Regions from separate parts of the Chryseobacterium sp. MDT2-18 genome, predicted to be linked through region 2. Evidence: riboswitches for the same ligand, from Rfam matches in the RefSeq annotation. Region 2 holds a riboswitch; the other holds the start of a gene.
What was found. A riboswitch is a leader RNA that binds a small molecule or an ion and turns the genes downstream of it on or off. The one in region 2 is predicted to bind cobalamin.
Positions count from the first base shown of each region.

Region 1: linked by a shared signal. The riboswitch ahead of QF004_RS01825 (acyl-CoA thioesterase) and the one ahead of QF004_RS11840 (TonB-dependent siderophore receptor) in region 2 are both predicted to bind cobalamin.

Region 1 covers NZ_JAUSWQ010000001.1:408,231-413,578, reverse strand. Annotated here, with positions in the region: gene QF004_RS01840 (outer membrane lipoprotein carrier protein LolA) at 1-61, opposite strand, end outside; gene QF004_RS01835 (DNA translocase FtsK) at 123-2,561, opposite strand; gene QF004_RS01830 (hypothetical protein) at 2,799-3,032, shown strand; gene QF004_RS01825 (acyl-CoA thioesterase) at 3,067-3,477, opposite strand; cobalamin riboswitch at 3,563-3,695, opposite strand; gene QF004_RS01820 (hypothetical protein) at 3,784-4,077, shown strand; gene QF004_RS01815 (urocanate hydratase) at 4,244-5,348, shown strand, end outside.
Region 2 covers NZ_JAUSWQ010000012.1:17,514-22,861, forward strand. Annotated here, with positions in the region: gene ppk1 (polyphosphate kinase 1) at 1-742, shown strand, start outside; cobalamin riboswitch at 758-952, shown strand; gene QF004_RS11840 (TonB-dependent siderophore receptor) at 1,050-2,957, shown strand; gene QF004_RS11845 (CCA tRNA nucleotidyltransferase) at 3,253-4,674, opposite strand; gene QF004_RS11850 (hypothetical protein) at 4,792-5,043, opposite strand; gene QF004_RS11855 (GtrA family protein) at 5,245-5,348, shown strand, end outside.

The sequences.
Region 1 (5,348 bases), on a different contig from region 2:
AACTTGCAGTGGTAGCGGCAACCATCATTACAATTGAGATTTTTTTCAATATCGTTTTCATTCTTTTTTATTTTTGGTTGAATTATCAGCCTTAAAGTTAAACTGTTGTTTAAGGTTAAAATTTACTTTCGCAATTCTTCCAAAAACTGTTCCAAAGAATTTAAGTCGCTGATTAGCACCTCTCTCGCTTTTGCTCCATTGAAGCCTCCTACAACGCCACTGGCTTCTAACTGATCCATAATTCTTCCGGCCCGGTTATAACCTAATTTCAGTTGTCTTTGCAGCATTGAGGTAGAACCCTGTTGGGTAGAAACCAATATTCTCGCAGCATCTTCGAAAAGAGCGTCTTTTTCGTTGGGATCAAAGGCGTTCACTGTAGAAGTAGATTCGTCAGAAGAATATTCCGGAAGCATAAATGCACTTGCATATCCTTTCTGTTCACCGATAAATTCGGCAATTTTTTCAACTTCCGGTGTATCTACAAAAGCACACTGCAAACGCATAATTTCATTTCCATTAAAGTAAAGCATGTCACCTTTCCCGATTAACTGATCTGCTCCGGGAGAATCTAAAATCGTGCGGGAATCTACACTTGAAATCACACGGAAAGCCGCTCTTGCAGGGAAATTCGCTTTAATCATCCCCGTGATTACGTTTACCGAAGGTCTTTGGGTTGCAACGATTAAGTGAATTCCTACCGCTCTCGCCAACTGTGCTAATCTGGCGATCGGAAGCTCAACTTCTTTTCCGGCGGTCATAATTAAATCTGCAAATTCATCGACTACCAAAACGATATAAGGTAAATAGCGGTGTCCGTTTTCTGGATTCAGTTTTCGCTCAGAGAATTTCTTATTGTATTCTTTTATATTTTTACAGAAAGCGTTTTTCAGCAAATCATAACGCTGATCCATTTCGATACACAGGGAATTCAATGTATTGATCACTTTGTGTGTATCGGTAATAATCGCATCTTCGCCATCAGGAAGTTTTGCCAGATAATGTCTTTCAATTTTTGAATAAAGCGAAAGTTCTACTTTTTTAGGATCCACCATTACAAACTTCAATTCACTCGGATGTTTCTTATAAAGGAGAGAAGTTAAGATTGCATTAATCCCGACAGATTTTCCCTGTCCGGTAGCACCTGCCATCAGTAAGTGTGGCATTTTTGCTAAATCGGCCATAAAGATTTCATTGGAAATTGTTTTTCCAAAAACAACCGGCAAATCCATATCTGAATTTTGAAATTTCTGGGAAGCAATAACACTTCGCATGGAAACCATAGAGGGGTTTTTTCTTGGAACTTCAATTCCGATCGTTCCTTTTCCAGGCATCGGGGCGATAATTCTAATTCCTAAGGCCGATAGATTCAAAGCAATATCGTCCTGAAGTTTTTTAATCGATGCTACACGAATTCCAGCTTCCGGAACGATTTCGTAAAGCGTAACAGTGGGTCCTATCGTCGCTTTAATTTCAGAAATTCCGACATTAAAGTTTTTCAATAAACCGACGATTTTATTTTTGTTCTCTTCTAATTCTTCTTTATTAACGGAGATTTCCTCATTGCCATAATCTCTTAATAAATCGATCGTTGGCATCTGGAATTTAGCGAGTTCCAGTCGATGGTCATAATAACCGTGTTTATCAACTAATTCCTGAGATTTGCGGTCACTTTCATCAATGATGTCAATAGTTTTTGCCACTTCAACTTTAAAATCAATATCATCATTTTTAGGAACATTCGGTTTTTCCGCTGTAGAAGCAGCTGGACTTAAAGTAACCGTTGTTTTTTCTTCAACCTCTTCAAACGAGGTTTGATTGGGAGTTTTAATGGTTTCAATTTCTTTATGAAGAACTTCCTGCTGCGGATTCACTTCGGTCACCGTAACATTCGGCGCATCCTGCTGAGCCTGTTCTTCCAATTCTTCATCAGCTTCAAAATTTTCTTCTGAACGCGGCATCATTCCTTTGACACGACCGATGGTGCTGTCATTTAAATTGCTCAGTTTTGCTTTAATACTGCTCGGACGAAGATTAAATTCCAGAATAAAATACAAACCCATACTTACTAAAATCACCATCCATAATCCTGCAGATCCGATAACAGCATTTAAAAAATCCATGATTTGGAATCCGTAAACGCCGCTCAAAACGCCGTCGCCTTTGGTGAGTGCGCCCATAAAAATAGGAAGCCAACAGATGAAAAACAAGGAATGACCAATGGTTTTCCACGGTTTGAAATAATTTTTTTTCAGAATCATCATTCCAAAAACGAAAAAGAGAAAAGCAACCAGAAATGCTGCAATACCGATGCTTTCAAAAATAAAAATATTGCCGAGCCAATCACCGATTTTTCCAAAGATGTTCGACGATTTGATGGTTTTATCCAACATGGTTCCAGCTTGGCTTTGATCCGCTTTCCAGTTCATTAAATAAGAAATGAACGACAGGGCAGCGACTACCGAAAACACGAGAAATAAAATACCGAAAAATATGCGCGGTTTAGAAAGGGTTTTGTTTTGGTCTGCCAGTTTTGGGGTGGTTTTTTTTTTGTCTTTTTCCATAATATCAATCAGGGCAAATTTAATAATAAAAATTAAGAATTATTTGGGAATGATAAAGATTTTTTTTACCGTTTTCTAATGATGCGGAAGAAAAAATTCCATTTAATAAAAAAGATGTTTCACTTTAAAACTCGGTACTGATATTCTTCATTCCTTACATTTTATTGCAGAAGATACAGTTTCATTTCGGAATACTATTTGTTTAAGAATGTCCAATCCCATTATAAACCTTCTATCATGAAAAACAAAGATAAAGATACCGACAAAAAAGACAGCAGAATCATCAAAATTCCTGGTATTGACGATCGGGTGATTCGAAACGAAAGCGACAAAAAAGACGAAATAATTATCAATGACCGTCCTCTGCAAGCGGAAAACGCAGTTCCTCCCAAAGCCTGGAAAAATCAGGAAAAAGCATACGGTGATGCTTGGGAAAAAAATAAAAATCAAATGCTTGATGACGATTTATAACATCAAAAAATCCACTTCATCGTGGATTTTTTATTTATAATTGGTTCGTCGTTTCTTCTCTTTCAAAGATTTTCACAGGTTTTTTGTCAGGACCGATAGCGACCAAAGTAAAATCGCCGGAAACCGCTTTTTCCCTTATTTCATCGTACATCTGTTCCACATAAACCTCGATATTCACTTTTAAACTGGAGTTTCCCACATATTTTACCCGGCCGATAAGTTCTACCAAAGTATCTGCGGGAATAGGTTTTTTGAAATCGATTCGGTCGCAACTTACCGTTACAAAAGATTTTCTGGCAAATCGGGTAGCGGTCATAAAAGCGACTTCATCCATCATTTCCATCACCGTTCCGCCAAACATGGTATTATGATGATTCGTAATATTGGGAAAAACGACTTTGAAAACTTTTGTTTCGGAATTTTGGATTTTTTCTTCGTAGTTCATTGTTATTGAATTAAAACATTAATAATTGAAATGAACAGAAAAAGCTGAACGAATGGTCCGTTGAATTTTCTGCTTCAAATCGCGAAAGCATTTGTAATTTCAAAGTAGGGATCTGACTTTCCGACAGCGGATTACAGTTGCGCGACAGTTCGTGATTTGCACACGATTCACCTGTTTCATTGAAATATCAAGCGCAAATATAGATTTTTTTCAATTATTAAAAGGATTACGTTTTTTTGAAGCTGTCTTTTTTCAAAGAAATTGGAATCATTTTTGTCGCAGTATAATTACACCAAATCTTATATTATGAAACCGCAGAATAACACGCATGAACAAAAAGAAAAGCTGGAGCAGATGAACTACGATCCTGAAAATGATATTTTCAATCAGGAAGAACATATTTCGCTGGACGGAAACGGAAATCCAATTAGCGCCGAATCAACCGAAGAAAGTGATTTAGACGAAAATTTGGATGTCCCCGGTGCAAGCGCCGATGATGAGATGGAAGAAATTGGCTCTGAAGATGAAGAAAATAATTATTACAGTCGAAGCGATAATGAAGATGATCACGAAGAAGAAAATGAAGATCTTTTGTCGTAATTAATACAGCCTTACTACAAAAAGTAAGGTTTTTTTAATTTTTAAATTGAAATAAAAGTTCCTCTTTTTACAGACCGGAACTTTTTTCATATTTCTTTGCTTTGTATTTTCTAATTTGAATATCTTTAAAACTTCGAATAATCAACTTACAACTTTGAATATTAAAATGACTTTTAAAGAACAGATTCAACAGGGGATTCCCAGCGAACTTCCACAACCAAAACCCTACGAAACCGAAATCAACCACGCGCCAAAACGGAAAGAAATTCTTTCTGACGAAGAAAAAAAACTCGCTCTGAAAAACGCTTTGCGTTATTTCGAACCCAAATTTCATGCAGAATTGTTGCCCGAATTTAAAGAGGAATTAGAAAAATACGGCAGGATTTATATGTATCGTTTCCGTCCGGATTATGAAATGAAAGCGAGAAATATTGCAGAATATCCGGGAAAATCGGAGCAGGCAAAATCGATTATGTTAATGATTCAGAACAATTTGGATTACGCAGTTGCCCAACATCCTCACGAACTTATTACTTATGGTGGAAATGGAGCGGTTTTCCAAAACTGGGCGCAATATCTTTTGACAATGAAATATCTGTCAGAAATGACCGATGAACAGACTTTAACGATGTATTCCGGTCATCCGATGGGACTGTTTCCTTCACACAAAGATGCTCCGAGAGTGGTCGTAACCAATGGAATGGTGATTCCGAATTATTCAAAACCGGATGATTGGGAGAAAATGAATGCCTTAGGCGTTTCGCAATATGGACAAATGACCGCCGGAAGTTATATGTATATCGGTCCACAGGGAATTGTGCACGGAACGACAATTACGGTTTTGAATGCTTTTAGAAAAATTAAAAAAGAACCGAAAGGCGGATTGTTTATTACGTCAGGTTTGGGCGGAATGAGCGGTGCACAACCGAAAGCGGGAAATATTGCCGGCTGTATTACGGTGTGCGCAGAAGTCAATCCGAAAATCACCAAGATCCGTCATGAGCAAAAGTGGATTGATGAAATTCATGAAAACCTGAATGAATTGGTGGAAAGAGTAAAAAAAGCACAAGAAAACAAAGAGACCGTTTCTCTGGCCTATCTTGGAAATGTCGTTGAAGTATGGGAGAAATTTGACCGTGAAAATTTAAAAATAGATATCGGCTCTGACCAGACTTCTCTGCATAATCCCTGGGCTGGAGGATATTATCCGGTCGGAATTTCCTTTGAAGAATCCAATAAAATGATGGCGGAAAATCCTGGTTTATTCAAAG
Region 2 (5,348 bases):
CAATAAAACCCTTCAGTATGGTTTTGTAAGTACTGGAAACTTCAATGAAAAAACGGCAAAAATTTATGGTGACCATTTGATAATGACTTCTGACCGGGGAATTATGGCCGACATCAACAAAATATTTACCGTTCTGAAAAAACCAAAACAGGACGTGATTCCCGCTTTGAAATCCTGCAAAAATCTGGTGGTTTGTCCGGAATTCATGCGCGAGAAAATCATTGACCATATTGAGAAAGAAATTGAAGAAGCCAAATCCGGCAGAAAAACTTTAATTATCATTAAAGTCAATTCCCTGAGCGACCGGGATTTAATTACCAAACTTTATGAGGCTGCAAAAGTAGGAGTCGTGATCAAAATGATTGTACGTGGGATTTACTGCGCGATTAATCAGAAGGATTTCAAACAGAAAATCCAGGCCATCAGCATCGTTGATGAATATCTGGAACATTCCCGCATCATGTATTTTTACAATAAAGGTCATGAAGATGTCTATATTTCCTCTGCCGACTGGATGACCCGTAATCTGGATTACCGGATTGAAGCCGCCGCAAAAATCACTCAAAAAAACCTAAAAAAAGAAATCAAAGACCAACTGGAAATTCAGCTGAGCGACAATGTAAAAGCCAGAATCCTCGACAAGAAAATGGCGAACGAATATGTAAAAGCCGACACTAAAGAAATACGGTCGCAGATTGAAACTTACCATTATCTGAGAGATAAAACATCGCAGGAAAAGTAAGGATAAGAATCTGAATGTTCAGAAGTTTTCGTGGTATAAAAAATAAACAATACCTTTGCCCTGCTTTTAGAAAAGGGAATTGTGTGCGAATCACAAACTGTCCCCGCAACTGTAAATCACCATTAGTGAAACTGCGATACAACCACTGAGCAATCGGGAAGGTGCAGTTTTGTGAAAGTCAGGAGACCTTACTGAAAGTATTATTATTAAACGCTTTCGGAGGAAGAGTCGTGAATTACTGAACTTTCAGTTCTGTTTTTTTACCTGCATTTTTTCCGATAAGTCATCTTTAACCTAATTATTTTTTATGAACAAAAAATTAATCCTGGTTGGAGCAATGCTTGTCGTAAGTTCAAACATTATTGCCCAACAGGAAACCACGATCGATGAAGTAACAATCGCTTCAAAAACACCACAACAACTTTACAAAACCGGAAAAAATGTAAAACTGATTTCCCAGGAGGATCTTCAGAAATACAAAGGTCAAAATGTAAACGATGTCCTCGACCAAGTAGCCGGAATTCAAATTACAGGAAATTTCAACAACGCTCAGGAGCCAAAATCAATGAAAATCCGCGGTGGGAAAAGCGCCAATGTTTTAATTTTAATTGATGGAATCCCTTTGAAAGACGTTACAGGAAATGATTACAACGCGGCTGACCTTCGGCTTTTGTCTTTAGAAAATGTAGAAAGCATCGAGGTTTTAAATGGAGCATCTTCTGTGTTGTACGGTTCAAATGCTACGGTTTCGGTCATCAATATTAAAACTAAATTTTCTTCGGTGGACAAAATTCAGGGAACTTTAGGCGCAAGAGCCGGTTCTTATGATACGTTTGCGCAAAACTTGGGACTGCGCGGAAAACTCAGTCAGTTCAATTATCAGATTTCCGGATTCAATGAAAAATCCGAAGGTTTTTCTTCTGCTACCGGCGAAAATTTCGATAAAGACGGTTTCGAAAAACAAAATATTAATGCCAATTTTGGCTTTAAAACTGATAATTTCACGATTAATTTGAATGGAGGATGGAATCATCATTTGTTCGATTATGATGAAGGCGCTTTCACCGATGGAAAATACCGGGGAAATGATGAGCAGAGTTATGCCGGAGCAAATGCAAACTTTAAATACAACAAAGGTGAAATCACCTTCAATACAAGGTTTTCCGGAAATGAAAGATTAGGACAGAACTTTGTTTCAAACGGTTACCAGGACCAATTCAGTTATTCTGGAAGAACTTTTTTCTCAGAACTTTTTAATCATTATACCTTTTCTGATCACTTCAGTTTTATTGTAGGACTACAATATGAGACACAAAAATTGGGCGCAAAATCTCTTCCATGGGGTGGAAATTCGATGCAGGATGATTTGATTATGAACGATACCAAACTCAATAATTTTGATGTTTTCGCAACGGCAAACATCAATTATGAAGGTTTAAATCTTGATCTTGGAAGCAGAATGACCGATCATTCCAAATTTGGAAATCATTTCGTGTACAACATCAATCCGTTTTATCTGCATGAAATGGAAAGCACCTATTTCAAAGTAGGATATTCCTTTGCGACCGCTTTTATTGCCCCAACTCTTTACCAGAACTACGGTTCGCTTCCTTACACTTTACCGAATTCTGACCTGAAACCTGAACTCAACTCTTCACACGAAATCGATCTGAGTTTCGGAAAAAAAGACAGAAGTCTGAATGTTACCGCAAGCCTTTTCCAAAGACAGGAAAAAGAAGCTTTTGCTTATCAAACAGTTGATTTTGTTACCTATGCAGGGCAATTTAAAAATGTAGGAGACAATAAAGTAAAAGGTTTTGAAATCGCCGCAGATTATCGTTTCAGCGAAATGTTTAAACTGGGCGGAAATTTCAGTTTCGTGGAAAAAGAAAAAGAAGAAACCATGCTCCGTCAACCGAAACAAAGGGTAAATTCTTATCTTGAAGTATCACCTTTTTCGACCACAAAAATTAATTTCGCTCATCAATTTGTATCGAAAAGAGCTGATGCTTATTACGACGCTACTACTTTTTCCAACAAAAATGTAGAGTTAGAAAGTTTCAATTTATTTAACCTCAATATCAATCAGAATATCATTAAAAACGTTGATGCTTTTGTAAATATCGGCAATCTTTTTAATACTTCTTATGTTGATGTTATTGGTTTTAATACCACGGGAAGAAATTATACCGTTGGTGCTCAATATCAATTTTAAACAGATAAAAGACCTCAATCAACTTTGCCAAAGTTTCGAACTTTGGCAAAGTTTAATACCATCCTAAAAAATTGAAAATCCAAATTTCCCATCTCTAAAGGGAGTTGGATTTTCAATTTTCAAAGAGGTCAATGTTTTTATTTAGAGCCCAAGTCTTTTTGTTGATAACTTCATGAGAGAATTTTCCACCCTGTAGGGCTGGGGGAAGAAAATTATCGGACTAAAAAACAGTTCTACAAACTTTACCACAGATTTTAAACTTTGGCAAAGTTTTTTTTGTTTTTACAAAGAGAATTTATTGCAGAATTAATCCTAATAATTCCCCTTCGCGAATCACGAAACTTTTCGCTTCTTCTTTATCGTTTCCGATTTCGCCTTCCAGAATGGCTTCTTTCACTTTCTCTTTTAAAATCCCAATTTCTCTGCCGGGCTGTATGTTGAACATTTCCATAATTTCCTCGCCTGAAATGGGTGGCTGAAAATTCCGAACCTGATCTTTTTCTTCAACTTCTTTAATTTTCAAAGCAACATATTCGAAATTCTTTTTAAACTTTGCCTGTTTTGAAGAATTCTTGGTCGTAATATCGGCTTTGTTCAGAATAAATAAATCTTCCAGATCTTCGCCGGCATCAAACAAAAGTCTACGCAGCGCCGAATCAGAAGTTCCATCATCCACCAGCGCAATGGGTCTGGAGGATAACTTCACTAATTTCTGAACATATTTCATGTCGGCTCCGAGCGGAAGTTTTAACCGGTAAAAAATATTTTTCACCATTTTTGATCCTAAGAATTCGTGGCCGTGAAAAGTCCAGCCCGTTCCGTCAACAAATTTTTTGGTTGGCGCTTTTCCGATATCGTGGAGCAATGCTGCCCAGCGAAGCCAAAGATTTCCTGTATTCTGGCAAATGTTGTCAACGACTTCCAGCGTATGCCAGAAATTGTCTTTGTGCGTTTGTCCTTCTACTTCTTCAATTCCTTTCAATGCGGTAAGTTCAGGAATGATGAGTTGCATTAGACCGGTTTGTTCCATTAATTTCAACCCCAGAGAAGGTTTTTCGGAAAGCATAATTTTATTGAATTCCACCATGATGCGTTCCAGCGAAACAATTCTTATTCTTTCTGCTTCCTGCTGAATGGCTTTCAGAGAATTTTCTTCAATTTTGAAATTTAAGGTGGATGCAAACCGAATCGCGCGCATCATCCGCAAAGGATCGTCTGAGTACGTTTGGCTGGGTTCAAGGGGAGTACGGAGGATTTTTTTCTTAATATCATTAATTCCGTCAAAAGGATCGATCAGGTCACCGAAGTTTTCTTTATTTAAAGAAATCGCCAAGGCATTAATGGTAAAATCCCTGCGTTTCTGGTCGTCTTCCAAAGTCCCGGTTTCTACAGAAGGCTTTCGGGAATGCTCAGCATAACTTTCTTTGCGGGCACCTACGAATTCCAAATCCAGTCCTTCATGTTTGAACATTGCAGTGCCGTAATTTTTGAATACAGAAACTTTCAGTTTGGGATTAATTTCGTGTGCAACAGCTTTTGCTAAATCGATTCCGTTGCTTTCTGTAACAAAATCAATGTCAGTGGGTGTTTTTCTTTTCATCAATAAATCCCGCACATAACCGCCAACAATAAAAACCGTTTGGTTGTTTTTCCCGGCAACTTCTGAAATAATTTTAAAGAGTTTCAGATTTTTATTTTGATTGAGATTGATGTTCATAGCTATTCTTCGACAATTTCTGCAAAGATAAAGCTTCTGATTTAATCAGCCGGTATTGAAGAACTACGGCAGATTCAAAAAAAGTGATCACCGGTAAAAAACCGCAGTATTGAGGGGTTAATCTACCGTTGGGGAATTATTTAAAAGCCAGTCATCAATTTCTTCTTCTAAATATTCGGTCTGTAATTTTATCGCTTCCATAAAATCATCGGGTATGTTGGCTGTGTCGGTATTTTCCAGATTCCATAATTCGTCAGACATCAGTTCGTACTCGGAATATATTCTTTTGAATCGGGGGCTGTTTTTCTCTAATTCCTCAATTTTCTTTTGTTGAGGCGTAAATTTTCGGTAAGGTCTTTGTGTGGTCATGTTTTTTCGTGATTAAATTTTTGACTGGTTTATAAAACTTACTTCTGGTCTCAGACTCCATTAACTCATTAAAAATGAAAAAGTTACATTCACACATCTCTCTTTCACAAAATAAAAGTAAACAATATATCAAAGCGAAAAAATATTTTAACAAGTTTTTCTGATTGTTTAACATATAGTTTTAAATTTGCAACAATTAATATGAAGGAACTTTTACTCAAACAAAAACAAGTATTACTTTTCGTGATCGCGGGAGGGCTCAGTGCTGTCATAGAAATCGGTTCATTTAAAATATTCAGCGTATA